4 regions of the Lysinibacillus sp. FSL K6-4013 genome follow, and region 4 is predicted to be linked to each of the others. Evidence: riboswitches for the same ligand, from Rfam matches in the RefSeq annotation. Region 4 holds a riboswitch; each other region holds the start of a gene.

Region 1 (3,504 bases), 940 kb from region 4:
GATCAATCTAAATTTTATTTTAGCTAGTATTTTATTCATAGCTTGTCCTTTAGCACTTATCATTTTTAAATATTATGGAAAAAAAATAAGGATGATGGATACTGCCATCAAAAAAGATTTAGATTCTTATTTAACCTATCTGGGAGAATTACTGTCATCATTTAAATTATTTAAGATATTTAATAATGAGGTAAACGCCATAGATAACTATCAAAAGAAAATTACCTTATTATACAAAAATACTCTTGATAAAATGCGTTTAAGCATAAAATCAGGATCAATAATAGAATTAATAAACTTTACAAGTTATTTGATTATCCTTATTATAGGTGCCTACTTTATTTATAAAGGAAGCCTCACGTTAGGAGTATTAATAGCATTCACAACCTATGCCAATAACTTTAGTCAGTCATTTTTAAGATTTTCCCAACTAAATTCATTTTTACAAGAAGCAATTGTGTCTGTAAATAGAGTGAAAAACTTAATGGAAGACAATAAATATCAGCTAAGGAAATTAGAAGTACCAGACTATGTAAATTCATCGCATCATTTTAATAAAGATAAAATAGTATTACGGAATGTAAGCTTTACCTATACTAATGCATTTTCTCCAGTTTTAGAAAATATAAATTTCCAAATACCTTTGAAGAAAATTGTATTGATTAAGGGAGAAAGCGGATCAGGTAAATCGACATTATTGAATATATTATCAGGTTTATACATTAATTATCAGGGTGAAATATTTCTATCCAATCAGAATATTAGATATATTCCTATTGATGTTTATAGAAAAAGGGTATGTTTGGTAACGCAAGAGCATTTTATAATGACAGGGACAATAAGGGAAAATTTGTTATTAGCAAAGCCGAATGCAACAGACGAAGAATTAATTCAAATTTGTAAAATGGTTAACATTTATTCATATATAGAAACGTTAGACTATAAATTTGAAACGCTTATAGGGCATAATGGGCTTGAATTATCTACTGGGCAACAGCAAAGACTTTCAATAGCAAGATCGCTTCTAAGAGATGCGGATATCTATTTGTTTGACGAGATTACTTCTGCGCTTGATAAAGACAACCAAATAAATATAGAATCATTACTTTTATATTTAAATAAAGAAAAACAAAAGACTGTTATATTGGTTACTCATCACCCTGCTTTAATAAATGAAGCAGATAAAATATTTGAAGTTGATAGGAATCAGGTGAACGAGAGGGATTCATTTGTTGTGACAGGTTCTTGATAAGCCTATATTGTTTGAATAGGTGGTGGTACTAAGTTAACACTCAAAAAATTTTTATCTATTGACACTAAAAAAGTTGTAAAGTAGATTTAACATAATTACATAAAAGCAATAGGTGCCCACTAGGGAGAATAGGGAATAAAGTGAAAAGCTTTAGCGGACCCGCCACTGTATAAGGAAGTTTCATAGTGTATGCCACTAGCGAATTGCTGGGAAGGTACTATGAGATGTTGAACTTGAGCCAGGAGACCTGCCTACTTGCTTTAGAAGATATAGATGATGGAAAAGTCTGTAGTTTATTTGTCATGACAATAAACTACAGACTTTTTATTTTGTCTTAATGAGAACGAGAGGAGAAATAATTATGCCATTATTACAAGACACGATTGAAAACATTCAAGGGGTTGATATGAAAGGTATGGAGCAAGCTAGAAAGCGGATTGATGCGCTTTGTAAGCCCCCAGGTAGCTTGGGTAAACTAGAATCACTTGCCGTACAGCTCTCTGGTATAACAGGACAATTATATCCGACGGTTGACAAAAAGGTGATGATTGTTTGTGCTGCAGATCATGGTGTATGTGAGGAAGGTGTAACCACGAATCCGCAAGATGTTACAGTCTTTCAAACATTAAATTTTCCTAAGGGGGGGACAGGCGTTTGTGCAATTGCGCGCATTACCAATGCAAAGGTGGTCACAGTAGATGTTGGGGTAAAAGCAGATATTCCACTTGATGCTGGTGTCATTATTCATAAAATTAAATACGGTACAGATAACATGGCACAAGGTCCAGCTATGTCCAAACAAGAAGCCATTCAATCGATAGAAGTAGGAATCCGTGTGGCCACTGAGGAAATCATACAAGGTGCTGATGTACTTGGTACAGGGGAAATGGGTATTGGCAATACAACACCAAGTGCTGCGATATTAGCTGTTCTGACTGGATGTGACCCTATAGAAGTAACAGGGTTTGGGGCAGGAGTTGGCCAAGGAGGCATTGCCTATAAAGCGGCGATTATTGAAAAAGCAATTACCTTAAATAAGCCTAATCCAAAAGATGCTATTGATGTTCTGGCTAAGGTAGGAGGATTAGAGATAGGGGCGATGACAGGTATTATTCTTGGGGCTGCAGTTCATCGTAAACCAGTGGTTATTGATGGATTTATTTCGACTATAGCTGCCCTCATTGCTTATAAGCTCGAACCAAAAGTAATCGATTATATTATTCCTTCCCATGCTTCAGAGGAGCCAGGGGCAAAAATTGCCGCTGCATTACTAGGTATTGAACCGATGTTGCACATGAATATGCGTTTAGGCGAAGGTTCTGGAGCAGCCTTAGCCTTTCCTATTTTAGATGCAGCTTGTTCAATGATGAAAAACATGGTGACATTAGAAGAAGCAATGCAGTTGTTAAAAAGATAAGCTAAGTTAATGTCTTCTTCAATCATATAAGGAATGAAACCCATAAAAGATTATTATTAGACAAAAAATAAAATAGCCAATGACTTAATTTTTGGTCATTGGCTGAATAGTATTTATGCACGATTTAACTTACGTAATGGCAAGCGCCACTTCATCGTATAGGAAAGAATACGTAACGCAGTAATTACCGCGAATAAAATATAAAGGAAAATGTCCCCTGTAAAAACCTCGAAGCCGATTAGTAGTCCAGCAAGAGCTGCCCAAACACCATAAACTTCATCACGGAGAACTAATGGTTTTCTTCTAGCTAATAAATCACGCACAATGCCACCACCTGAACCTGTTAACACAGCAGCTACAACTACAGCACTAACAGGCATATCCAGCTTGACAGCATAAAGTGCGCCTTGAATGGCGAACGCTGATAAGCCAATCGCATCTGTGAAGTTACCCCAACGATGCCAATGTTGAATCAGATGATGCGGAAAAATAAAAAATATCGTAATCGCAGCCAGCGCAATTTGAAACATCATATCCTGTCCCCATAGGGTTGTGACAGGTAGCCCGATGAGTAAATTTCGAATGGCTCCTCCACCAAAAGCAGTGACAATACCAAGTATATATACACCAAATAAATCGTATTCTTCTTCCATGGCAATAATTGCCCCAGAAATAGCAAAGGCAATTGTTCCTATGATACTAAAAACCTCCCAAGCCATCCCTTTCACCCCTTCTATCAATAAATAAACTTTTTAAAGTTAAAAGACTATTTTACGTAACAGAATCTATGAATTTAATAGCCAAAATCGGTCATTAAATACGCTTCTCGAAATAA
Region 2 (3,504 bases), 1.6 Mb from region 4:
TGCATCAGGCAAAATATTAAAACAATCTTTGAAGGGGCAAGAGGTGAGCTAGCATGAAAGTATTACAACAAAAAGAACTGCGTACTACGAACTTTTTTACCGAGGATGAAACGCTTCAAAAAATATTAGAAATGATGCTAGATAAAGAGTTTTTATCCTATGCACATCGAGAGTTAACAGATTTTGGTGAGCTATGTGCAGGTGATATTGATACGAGGGCAAAGTATACAGATCGACAGGGAGAGCCTCGCCTTCAAAGATATGATGCCTACGGTGAAGAGATATCAGAGGTTTGGGTTAATGATGGCTATAAAAAGACGATTGAAGAGACATATAATACAGGGATTGTCGGCTATGTACACAAGGATATTCCGCAGCTAGGTCACAAGGGTAATTATGTTTATAGCTTTGCGCAAGGTTATATGCTATCACATGCAGAGCCCGGTTTTTACTGTCCCGTAACATTGACGATGGCTACTGCCTATCTATTAGACCATTATGCGGATGAAGAGGTAAAGCAGCGTTTTTTACCACATGTTTGTGCAACAGGAGACACAGATTTATATGAAGGTGCGACATTTTTAACAGAACGTCAAGGAGGCTCTGACGTTGGTGCAAATGTGGTGGAGGCTAGAAAGGATGGCACTGCGTATCGCCTATATGGTGAAAAATACTTTGCATCCAATGCAGGCATGTGTGGTGTAGCGATGGTATTGGCGCGACTAGAAGATGCGCCAGCAGGTTCCAAAGGCTTAACGTTGTTTGCAGTTCCATGGCGCAAAGAAGATGGAACAGCGAATCATCTACGTATTCGCCGACTGAAAGATAAGCTAGGGGTTCGGGCTGTTCCCTCTGGTGAGGTAGAATTTGAAGGTGCACTTGCCTATGTTGTAGGAGAGCAAAATAAAGGGATTTATTACATGCTAGAAGCACTAAATCTATCAAGAATTTGTAATGCAGTCGCTTCAATTGGTATTATGCGTCGCGGCTTCTTAGAGGCAAAACATTATGTAACCAATCGACATGCATTTGGCAAGCCCTTAACACAATACCCTATGATTCAGGATACTTTAGGTAAATTTGCAGCTAAGTTGCACGTGGAGGTAGCGACAGTTTTTGATCTTATTCAGTTATACGATAAAGTGACGAGTGGACAGGGAACACAGCAAGACCTTATTATGAATCGTTTATATATTGCCATTATGAAAAAGGAAACGGCAGAGCAAGCCGTTCATTATGCTAGTGAGGCAATTGAATTACACGGAGGTAATGGCTATATCGAAGACTTTGTAACGCCACGCTTATTAAGAGACGCGCAAGTGTTGACGGTGTGGGAGGGGACGGCTAATATTTTGGCCTTAGAACTCATTCGTTTGGTAGTTAAGTTCCATGCCCATGAATTGTTTGTACATGAGATGAAGGAACGATTAGACAAATTAGCTGACAGCTCATTGGTACAAATCGTTAAAGAAAAATTGGAGGATATGTCTGCGAAACTACAACTCTTTAGCGCTTTAGACGAAGCGACGAAAACTTTTGAAGCAAAAGATATGGCGAAAAAGATGGCTCATCTTTATGAAAGTGTTGTAGCGGTTGAATGGGCACATAAATTTGGTGGGAAATATGAAAAACTTGCGGACGTTTATTTAGAGCAGACATGGTCATTAAGAGAAATGGGTGCTCAAATGAAAACAGTCCAATACTTTTCTGAAATTGTATAATAGCTTGGAAGTCGTCTTGAATGGAGGCGACTTCTTTCATTTTCATGTATAATGAAATCAACTGAATATTATAAAGGTTCTTTACTTAAGTAAAGTGAAAAGGGAAATCGGTGTAATTCCGATGCGGTCCCGCCACTGTAAGTGTGAGTTTTTTCAAATGATGCCACTGAATATTTCGGGAAGGCTTGAAAATCGCAAGCAGCACTAGCCAGGAGACCTGCCTTTATAACGACATACAACCTACGAGGATAGGGTGGTGGATTTTGTATCAGTTTTTTTGGTGCGATTTTGACCCCTCATCTTTCAAAGATGAGGGGTATTATTTTGATTAGAATAAGAAATATCGCACGGATCAACCAAGGAGGATTCACATGAAGAAATTTTGGAAAATAGGATTATCAGCATTTTTAGCAGTCGGCTTGCTAGCTGCTTGTGGACAGGAAGCAAAGGATAACAAGCCAGCTAATGAGCAGCAAACACAGCAAGAAAAGGCACAGGTGGAGGAAGCAACATTCCCAATGACAATAACAGATGCCCTTGGTAAGGACATTACACTCGAAGCACCTCCTGAGAAAATTGTTTCACTTATTCCAAGTAACACTGAAATTCTTTTTGGGCTCGGTTTAAATGATGAAATAGTTGGTGTTACTGACAACGACGATTATCCACCAGAGGCAGCTGAGAAAGATAAGGTTGGCGGCATGGAATACGATATTGAAAAAATTATTGCCTTAAAACCAGATATCGTTTTTTCTCACGAATCTAGCATGTCTCTGTCAGAAGAGGCTATTGCACAGCTTGAATCGGCAGGTTTAAAAGTATTTGTAGTGAAAAATGCACAAGACTTTAATGAAACATATACGACAATTGAGCAGCTTGGACGTGCTACAGGAAAATTACCAGAGGCAGAAAAAATTGTTGCTAATATGAAGGCTAAAGTAGAAGGAATTTTGACTAAAGTCAAGGACGTTGAACCAAAAAAAGTGTTAGTTGAAGCATCGGATGAGCCAGATATTTATACAGCTGGTAATGGCACATTTATGAATGCAATGCTTGAAATGCTCAATGCAGAGAATGTAGCTGTAGATGGCGATAATTGGTATAAAATTGATGCAGAGCAAATTATCGCGAAAAACCCAGATGTCATCGTGGTGACATATCATTATGTACCAGATATTTTGACGAAGATACCAAAACGTGCGGGCTTTGATACGATTAATGCCGTAAAAAATAATGCGATTGTGCAGGTAGATGAAAGCACAACAAGTCGTCAAGGACCACGTTTAGCAGAAGGTCTAGAAGAATTAGCAAAAGCGATCTATCCTGAGGTATTTAAGTGAAAAAAATAGCACTAGCCTATACACTAACATGTACGCTTCTTCTTATTAGCATCTGGTGTGGCGTAGCGATAGGCTCAGTTCATATTCCACTAGAAGTATTGTGGAATAAGGCGGTTGATGAAACAGCCGCCAATATCTTTTGGAAAATTCGTTTGCCTCGCGTGTTATTAGCGGGACTAGTAGGCGCATCTCTAGCTATTGCTGGAGCAGCATTCCAAGGTTTATTAAAAAATCCATTAGCAGATCCATATACACTAGGGGTTTCATCAGGGGCTTCTGTTGGTGCTGTTTTAACGATCTTTTTTAGTATTTCTATACCTGTTGTCGGTTTGTATGCGCTGCCAACCTTCAGTATGATTGGTGCTATCATCACGATGGTAGTTGTTATGAGCTTTGCTAGACTCGTAGACCGCTCATTGAAAATGGAAACGTTGATATTAACA
Region 3 (3,504 bases), 150 kb from region 4:
CTGAACTATGGATTCAACCATCAAGTAACCTACAGCACGTTCCAATCACAACCTCTCTTGAAAATGATCTTGACCCTGTTTTAAAGCAGTCTCTGGCCTTCGCAGATGAGAAAATCGTAGAAATCACGGGGCTGACTAAATTCAGACGAGATAAAGATGGTTCCTTACAACATAATTTTTCAGAAAGTATGAAGGCGATTGAGGCTCTAAAAAATCATCCAATCCGCCAAAATAAGTTAATTCATCAAGCCGTTCAAACTGTGACAAAGCAAGATTTTGAACGACACAGTAATTTTACGAAGCGACAAACGATCCAACAACAAGCCTTAGGATTACCGCTGTTTCCAACAACTACAATCGGTAGCTTCCCGCAATCAGATGAAGTGAAAAGAAATCGTAATGCGTGGCGAAAGAAACAATTATCGAATGAAGCCTATGAAACATTTTTAGAAGACGAAACAAAGCGCTGGATCACTATACAAGAGGAATTAGATATCGATGTACTTGTTCATGGTGAATTTGAGCGTACAGACATGGTAGAATATTTTGGTGAAAAATTGACTGGCTTTGCCTTTACAGAAAAAGCATGGGTCGTTTCATACGGGTCACGCTGTGTGAAGCCTCCGATCATTTATGGAGATGTTGCGTGGGCCTCACCAATTACCGTAAAAGAATCAGCCTATGCTCAAAGCCTAACAAAGCGATTTGTAAAGGGCATGCTGACAGGGCCAGTAACGATATTAAATTGGTCCTTTGTGCGCGATGATCTTTCCCGTCAAGATGTCGCTTATCAAATTGCATTAGCACTTCGCAAAGAGGTGGAAGCACTAGAAAACGCAGGAATTTCGATTATTCAAGTGGACGAGCCAGCGTTAAGAGAAGGTTTACCGCTTAGAAAGGAAGAATGGGGGGCTTACTTAGATTGGGCTGTCAATTCCTTCAAGCTTGCTACATCTAGTGTCAAAGATGAAACACAAATCCATACACATATGTGTTACTGCGAATTTAATGATTTCATCGAACCGATTAGCGCACTAGATGCAGATGTGATTTCCATTGAAACATCGCGAAGCCATGGGGAACTTATTTCTTCACTACAAGTGCAACCCTATAATAAAGGAATTGGCTTAGGCGTCTATGATATTCATAGCCCTCGTGTACCAAGCGAGGAAGAAATGCTCACTATTATGAAAGATAGTCTACAGGTGCTGGACCGTCATCAATTCTGGGTGAATCCAGATTGTGGCTTAAAAACGAGAAAAGAAGAAGAAACCGTTGCAGCTTTAGCCAATATGGTTGCTGCTACTAAAACGTTGCGTCAAGCTGTACAGCAATCTACATTAAGATAACGAAATGATTTTTTAATCTACTACATCTACTCTCCAATTACGAAGACTAGGGTGAATCCCTAGTCTTTTTATGTTATTTATTATATTCAGAAAATAAAATTGACGTGACCATGCGAGCATGTTATGTTTATTACTAATTTCATAGCAATCATTACAAGTTTGAGTGAAATCGTCTTTCATTCAATTAAAAGGAAAATGGGTGAAATCCCCATGCTGTCCCGCAGCTGTAAATGAGTAGTTTTGTTTCAAATACCACTGAGTGAGTACTTGGGAAGGTGAAGCAAAATGATGATTCATGAGCCAGAATGCCTGCTTGTAAGAAGATTCATTGATGATCTACGAAAGATAGGGAGATGGATGGAGACTTGTTCATCGTGGGTTTTTCTGTCCTTATTCTTTTTTAGAATAAGGTTTTTTTATGCCTTCTCTTCTTCAACAAGTAGATTTATTTGTACTACGAATAGAGATAGGAGACAGAAAATGAGATTGACAAAGTATTTACTTCCTTTCCTGCTTGTCCTGACGTTCAGTTTACTTGCTGGCTGTACAGGCATGGATGAAGAAAAGGAAAAGACCTCAGCAAACCAAACAGATGAAAAAATGATAACGATTGGCTGGCCATTAGATGTAGGTCCATTGAATCCTCATACATATTTACCGAATCAAATGACTGCCCAAGCAATGGTTTATGAATCCTTGGTGGAATACAACGATGATGGTACTGTTACGCCTAAGCTCGCCGAAAGCTGGGACATCTCAGAGGATAAAACTTCGTATACTTTCCATCTAAGAAAAGATGTGAAATATTCAGACGGCACCACATTTAATGCAGATAATGTCATTCGTAACTTTGACGCCGTATTAGCGAATCGAGATATGCATTCTTGGATGGGGATGGTTAACCACATGAAAGAGGTTGTAAAAGTGGATGATTTTACAATTCGTCTGCAATTGGATGAGCCATATTATCCTGTCTTAAACGAACTTGCCTTTGTCAGACCTTTCCGTTTTTTAGGGGATAACGGATTCCCAGATGGTGATATGACGCAAGATTCTATCAAAGCACCGATTGGAACAGGCCCTTGGGTATTAACTGAATACAAAAAGGATGAATATGCATTATTTAGTCGCAATGAAAACTATTGGGGAGAACAACCATTAGTAGAACAAATAAAAGTAAAAATTATCCCAGACTCAGAATCTATTTCATTAGCATTTGAAAACGAAGAATTAGATTTAATTTATGGCCGTGGCATTATTAGTTTAGATAACTATACGTATTTAAAAGACAGTGGCAAATACAAAACTGCTACCTCTGAGCCTTTATCTACGAAAGCACTGCTATTCAATACACAATCTGGTCCATTATCTGAGTTAAAGGTACGTCAAGCCATTCAGTATGCTATTAATAAGGAACAAATGGTCGACAGTATTACACATGGTACGGAAAAAGTAGCGAACACATTGTTCTGGGATGCAATTCCTTATGCCAATATAGATTTAGCACCTATTGTATACAATCCAGAAAAAGCCCAACAATTGCTAGATGAGGCAGGGTGGACATTACCGAAGGGTGAAAAAATTCGTTCAAAAAACGGACAGCCGTTGACTTTAGATTTGATTTACATTGCATCCGATGCGATTCAAAAACCAATGGCAGAATTAATGCAAGGTGAACTCGCAAAAATTGGCGTTCAGTTGAATTTAGAAGGGGCAGATGTAATGGTCGGTCTTCAAAAATTGATGGATGACCAGGTAGATATTAATTTCTGGCGGACCAATGGACCACCTACAGATCCACATAGCTTTGCAAATGAATCAGCTACACCAAATGCTAGTGGTGTGTATGAGGCGAAATTAGGCTTAGCAAACGCCAAAGAAATCGATACGAAAATTCACCAATTATTAGTAGGGACAGATGAAGAGGAACGCGTGCAGCTTTACACAAATATTTTAACGATGTTTCATGACCAGGCACTCTTTTACCCTATTTCTTACGAAACAAATAATGTGATTTATCAACCATCTCTAAAGGATTTTGCCCCACGTGCATCTGAATATGATATACCTTATGCACAAATGGCTAAAGAAAAATAAAAGTGGAGGAGAGAGTGTGTCTAGCAGAGACAGCTCTCTCTTTATCATAGGATTGAGT
Region 4 (3,504 bases):
AGGATGGTTTCACCTTTCCCTAGCACGACTGAAAAAGCAATTTTCTTGCCGCATGGTGACCAGACAGGGGATGTCGCTCCATTTTTACAATGTGTCACCTGTTTTGCCTCTCCACCTGCTTTCGAAAGAACATAAATTTGCGACTTACCTGTTCTCGTTGACAAGAATGCAATTTGACTGCCATCTGGTGACCAAACAGGGGAACTCGTTCTATCTTCACCAAATGTCCATTGCTGTGGTGTTTTGTCCTTCAAGTTTATATAAAACAAATTCGATATATAGTCGTTTTTCTTCTCGTCCATACGTGTCTCTACATAAACTACCTCTGTCCCATCTGGTGAAAGCTGTGGATCTGCTACTGATTTTAAGTGATAAAGATCTTCTGGTTGAATCCCTTGTTTCGATGTCATGTTCTTGCTCCTTTGTATTGTAATATTCTGTGCCTTACTACAATACTTCGACACCCTAAGTAATATTCCTGCTATTTAATCGAATTTTTTACTAGTTCCCAATATTCTGCGGACTTTGTTCTGCGATAAAATTTATAAAAGGGTTCATTTGGGCGAGCATGCTCCTTATAAAGGTTTATCAGGTGCAGTAAAACATCTTCAATTTGTGTGACGTCTACCCTCTTAGCGAATAAATTGCCAGCCTGTGCCTTTGCTCCCATCGGTACTGCTCCTAAATAGACATCAAAGCTTTCTTGTTGGTAAACGAGCCCAATATCATCATAGACTGCATTGTAGCAAGCTGATGCACAGCCATTAATATTGACACGGACTCTTGCAGGTACCGTCATCCCCACCATGGCATGATAGAGCTGTTCGGTTATCGGGGCAGCCTCCATTTTCTCACCATCACAAAAATCACAGGCCCTCATGGCAATGATAGGACCTGAGGGCACAACATAAAGACCCGCTTCCTGTAAGGCTTGTATCGCTTCTGACGCATCACTTGTTGGAATGGATACGAGAATACTGTAGGAGGCCGAATACTTTATTGCTCCCTTTTCGCCTGCAATTTCGGCTATTTTTTGAAATTGCGCAGGCGTATAATGCTTATTGATAATGCCGGGGCTGACTGCAAGACGTGTGAATTCACCATGACGGTTTAATGTTTCAAAAGTTTGATCTGGTACATTTTTTTGAAATGCGTTCATTTTTATCGCTCCTTATAAAAAAGGAGCTAGCAAAACGCTAGCTCGAATGGATTAAAAGTTTTCAGGATAGAAGCCCTTTGCTAAAATTTCAATCGCCTCTGCCGCACGAACCCCTTCAGACGCTGCTGAAAGTGGTAGAATAACAAAGCGCTCATTTTTAACAGCTTCCATCTCCTTCAATGCTGGATCATTTTTTAAGAATTGGATCTTTTGTTCTGCTGTTGTTTCACCGTAATCAATTACGACAACTACCTCTGGATTGCGGTCCACTGCATCTTCCTTCGACACAGTTGTCCAGCCTGATTCCACATCACCAAAGATATTTTGTCCACCCGCGATTGTCACTAGCTCATTCATAAAGTTTTGACCCGCTGTAAATACATCCTTTTCACCGCTATCAAACACAAGAATCCGTAATTTTTCGCTATCTTTTGGTAATTTAGCTTGTACTGCCTCTACATCTTTCGTCATCTGCTCAATTAAAGCTTCACCACGATCCTCAATACGGAAAATCTTCGCGATATTGCGAATATCGGTAAAAATATCCTCTAATGTTGGCTTTGTCATGTTGGAAGCCGTATGTAAATACGTATGAATGCCTAATTCTTCAAGCTCTTCTGGTGTGCCAACACCCTTTTCCCCGAAGCCACTTTTCCAGCCCGCATATAGGAAATCTGCCTCGGCATCAATGACTTGCTCCTTCGTTGGGTATTGATCGGAAAGGACAGGGACTTTATCGTATGCCTCTTGCAGTGGCTCGTAAATTTTATCATCCAAGTAAGCCGTCCCTACCATAGAATCCTCTAAGCCAAGCGCTAGCATGATTTCTGTTACATGTTGATTTAAGCTAATCGCTTTTGTCGGTGCTTCCTTATATGTTTGTGTTGTGTCATTATTTTCAATGGTTACTTCTGCTGCTGCCTCGGATGGCTCAACCTTTTCACCTTGTGCTGCTGATTCTGTTTTGTCCTTTGCGTTACAAGCCCCTAAAACAGCGACCAAGGCAATGATTATCATCAGCCAGATACTTTTCCATTTCTTCATGTCCTTTTCTCCTTTGTTGTTAAAATATAGAAAGAAATCAGAGACTTCTTTACTACCCAGGTGGTTGGAAGGGCATAAAAAAACCCTCTTGTCGCCAAGAGAGTAGCATAGTGAAATAACGGTATCATTACCTATATCACTATCCCCATCCTCGTGGTTCTTAGTCAAAAAATACATATTGGCAGGTATCCTGGCTTAGGTTCATCATCTATACGCCTTCCCATAGTTTCACTACAGTGGCATGCTGTATAGACTCCCCATTTACAGTTGCGGGACAGCATCGGAATTGCACCGATTTCCCTTTTAAGCAAATGACAAATGCCATTTGCACCAATACGTTCTATAATGTTCAATACTATTGATAGACTAGCAGAAGAAAATTTATCGCGCAATCAGTAGTATGATGCTAATAGTATAATCATCATTATATTAGCACTATTTCGACATAAAGACGAACTATTTTACAAGAAATAAAGGAGCTAGTATTCTGTTACAATAAAAAGATAGCAATCTATAGAAACGAGGATTTCCTATGTACAAAACAATCGGTGTACTTGCGCATGTGGATGCAGGGAAAACGACCTTCTCTGAGCAAGTACTTTTTCATACAAATAGTATTCAAGCCCGTGGTCGAGTCGATCATCAGGATACCTTTCTTGATCATCATGAGCTAGAGCGCAGACGAGGCATTACAATATTTGCTGAGCAGGGGCGCATAAGCATTGGCGACGATACATACACATTGATTGATACGCCAGGGCATGTCGATTTCTCCCCTGAGATGGAGCGTGCCATTCGAGTAATGGATTATGCCATTATTATCATTAGCGCTGTCGAAGGGATACAAGGCCATACAGAAACAGTGTGGCAACTTTTACGTCAATACCATGTTCCTACCTTTTTCTTTATTAATAAGATTGATCGTGAAGGTGCCAATGTGGAGGCTGTCATGAGTCAGCTTCACAAAGATTGCTCTCAGCATGTGTTGTTCGTCGATGAGCCGCTGCGAGCAGATTATGTATCAAATAGCATCATGGAATGGCTGGCGGAGCGCGACGAAGAATTGCTTGATGCCTTTCTGAATGAGTCATTGGAGCATGAACAGTGTCTTGCTCAGTTACAGGCAATGATTAAACATGAATGTGCCTTCCCCTGCTTTGCTGGCTCAGCCTTAAAGGATGAGGGCATTCAGGAATTTCTTGACCAGCTCCCACTGTTAACATGTACCCATTTTGACAAGGATGCCCCGTTTGAGGGCGAGGTTTTTAAAATTCGTCATGATGGGCACCAGCGTTTAACCT

What was found. A riboswitch is a leader RNA that binds a small molecule or an ion and turns the genes downstream of it on or off. The one in region 4 is predicted to bind cobalamin.
Region 1: it holds a riboswitch for cobalamin, as region 4 does, so the genes downstream of both, cobT (nicotinate-nucleotide--dimethylbenzimidazole phosphoribosyltransferase) here and MHB39_RS10975 (ABC transporter substrate-binding protein) in region 4, are expected to answer to the same signal.
Region 2: it holds a riboswitch for cobalamin, as region 4 does, so the genes downstream of both, MHB39_RS02905 (ABC transporter substrate-binding protein) here and MHB39_RS10975 (ABC transporter substrate-binding protein) in region 4, are expected to answer to the same signal.
Region 3: it holds a riboswitch for cobalamin, as region 4 does, so the genes downstream of both, nikA (nickel ABC transporter substrate-binding protein) here and MHB39_RS10975 (ABC transporter substrate-binding protein) in region 4, are expected to answer to the same signal.

The regions. Positions count from the first base shown of each region.
Region 1 covers NZ_CP152031.1:1,281,572-1,285,075, forward strand. Annotated here, with positions in the region: gene MHB39_RS06035 (ABC transporter ATP-binding protein) at 1-1,249, shown strand, start outside; cobalamin riboswitch at 1,346-1,522, shown strand; gene cobT (nicotinate-nucleotide--dimethylbenzimidazole phosphoribosyltransferase) at 1,614-2,669, shown strand; gene MHB39_RS06045 (trimeric intracellular cation channel family protein) at 2,783-3,388, opposite strand.
Region 2 covers NZ_CP152031.1:588,932-592,435, forward strand. Annotated here, with positions in the region: gene MHB39_RS02895 (long-chain-fatty-acid--CoA ligase) at 1-52, shown strand, start outside; gene MHB39_RS02900 (acyl-CoA dehydrogenase family protein) at 54-1,721, shown strand; cobalamin riboswitch at 1,779-1,961, shown strand; gene MHB39_RS02905 (ABC transporter substrate-binding protein) at 2,093-3,061, shown strand; gene MHB39_RS02910 (iron ABC transporter permease) at 3,058-3,504, shown strand, end outside.
Region 3 covers NZ_CP152031.1:2,368,028-2,371,531, forward strand. Annotated here, with positions in the region: gene metE (5-methyltetrahydropteroyltriglutamate--homocysteine S-methyltransferase) at 1-1,349, shown strand, start outside; cobalamin riboswitch at 1,488-1,681, shown strand; gene nikA (nickel ABC transporter substrate-binding protein) at 1,830-3,446, shown strand.
Region 4 covers NZ_CP152031.1:2,217,216-2,220,719, reverse strand. Annotated here, with positions in the region: gene MHB39_RS10985 (S9 family peptidase) at 1-410, opposite strand, end outside; gene MHB39_RS10980 (precorrin-3B methylase) at 482-1,159, opposite strand; gene MHB39_RS10975 (ABC transporter substrate-binding protein) at 1,211-2,203, opposite strand; cobalamin riboswitch at 2,366-2,553, opposite strand; gene MHB39_RS10970 (translation factor GTPase family protein) at 2,736-3,504, shown strand, end outside.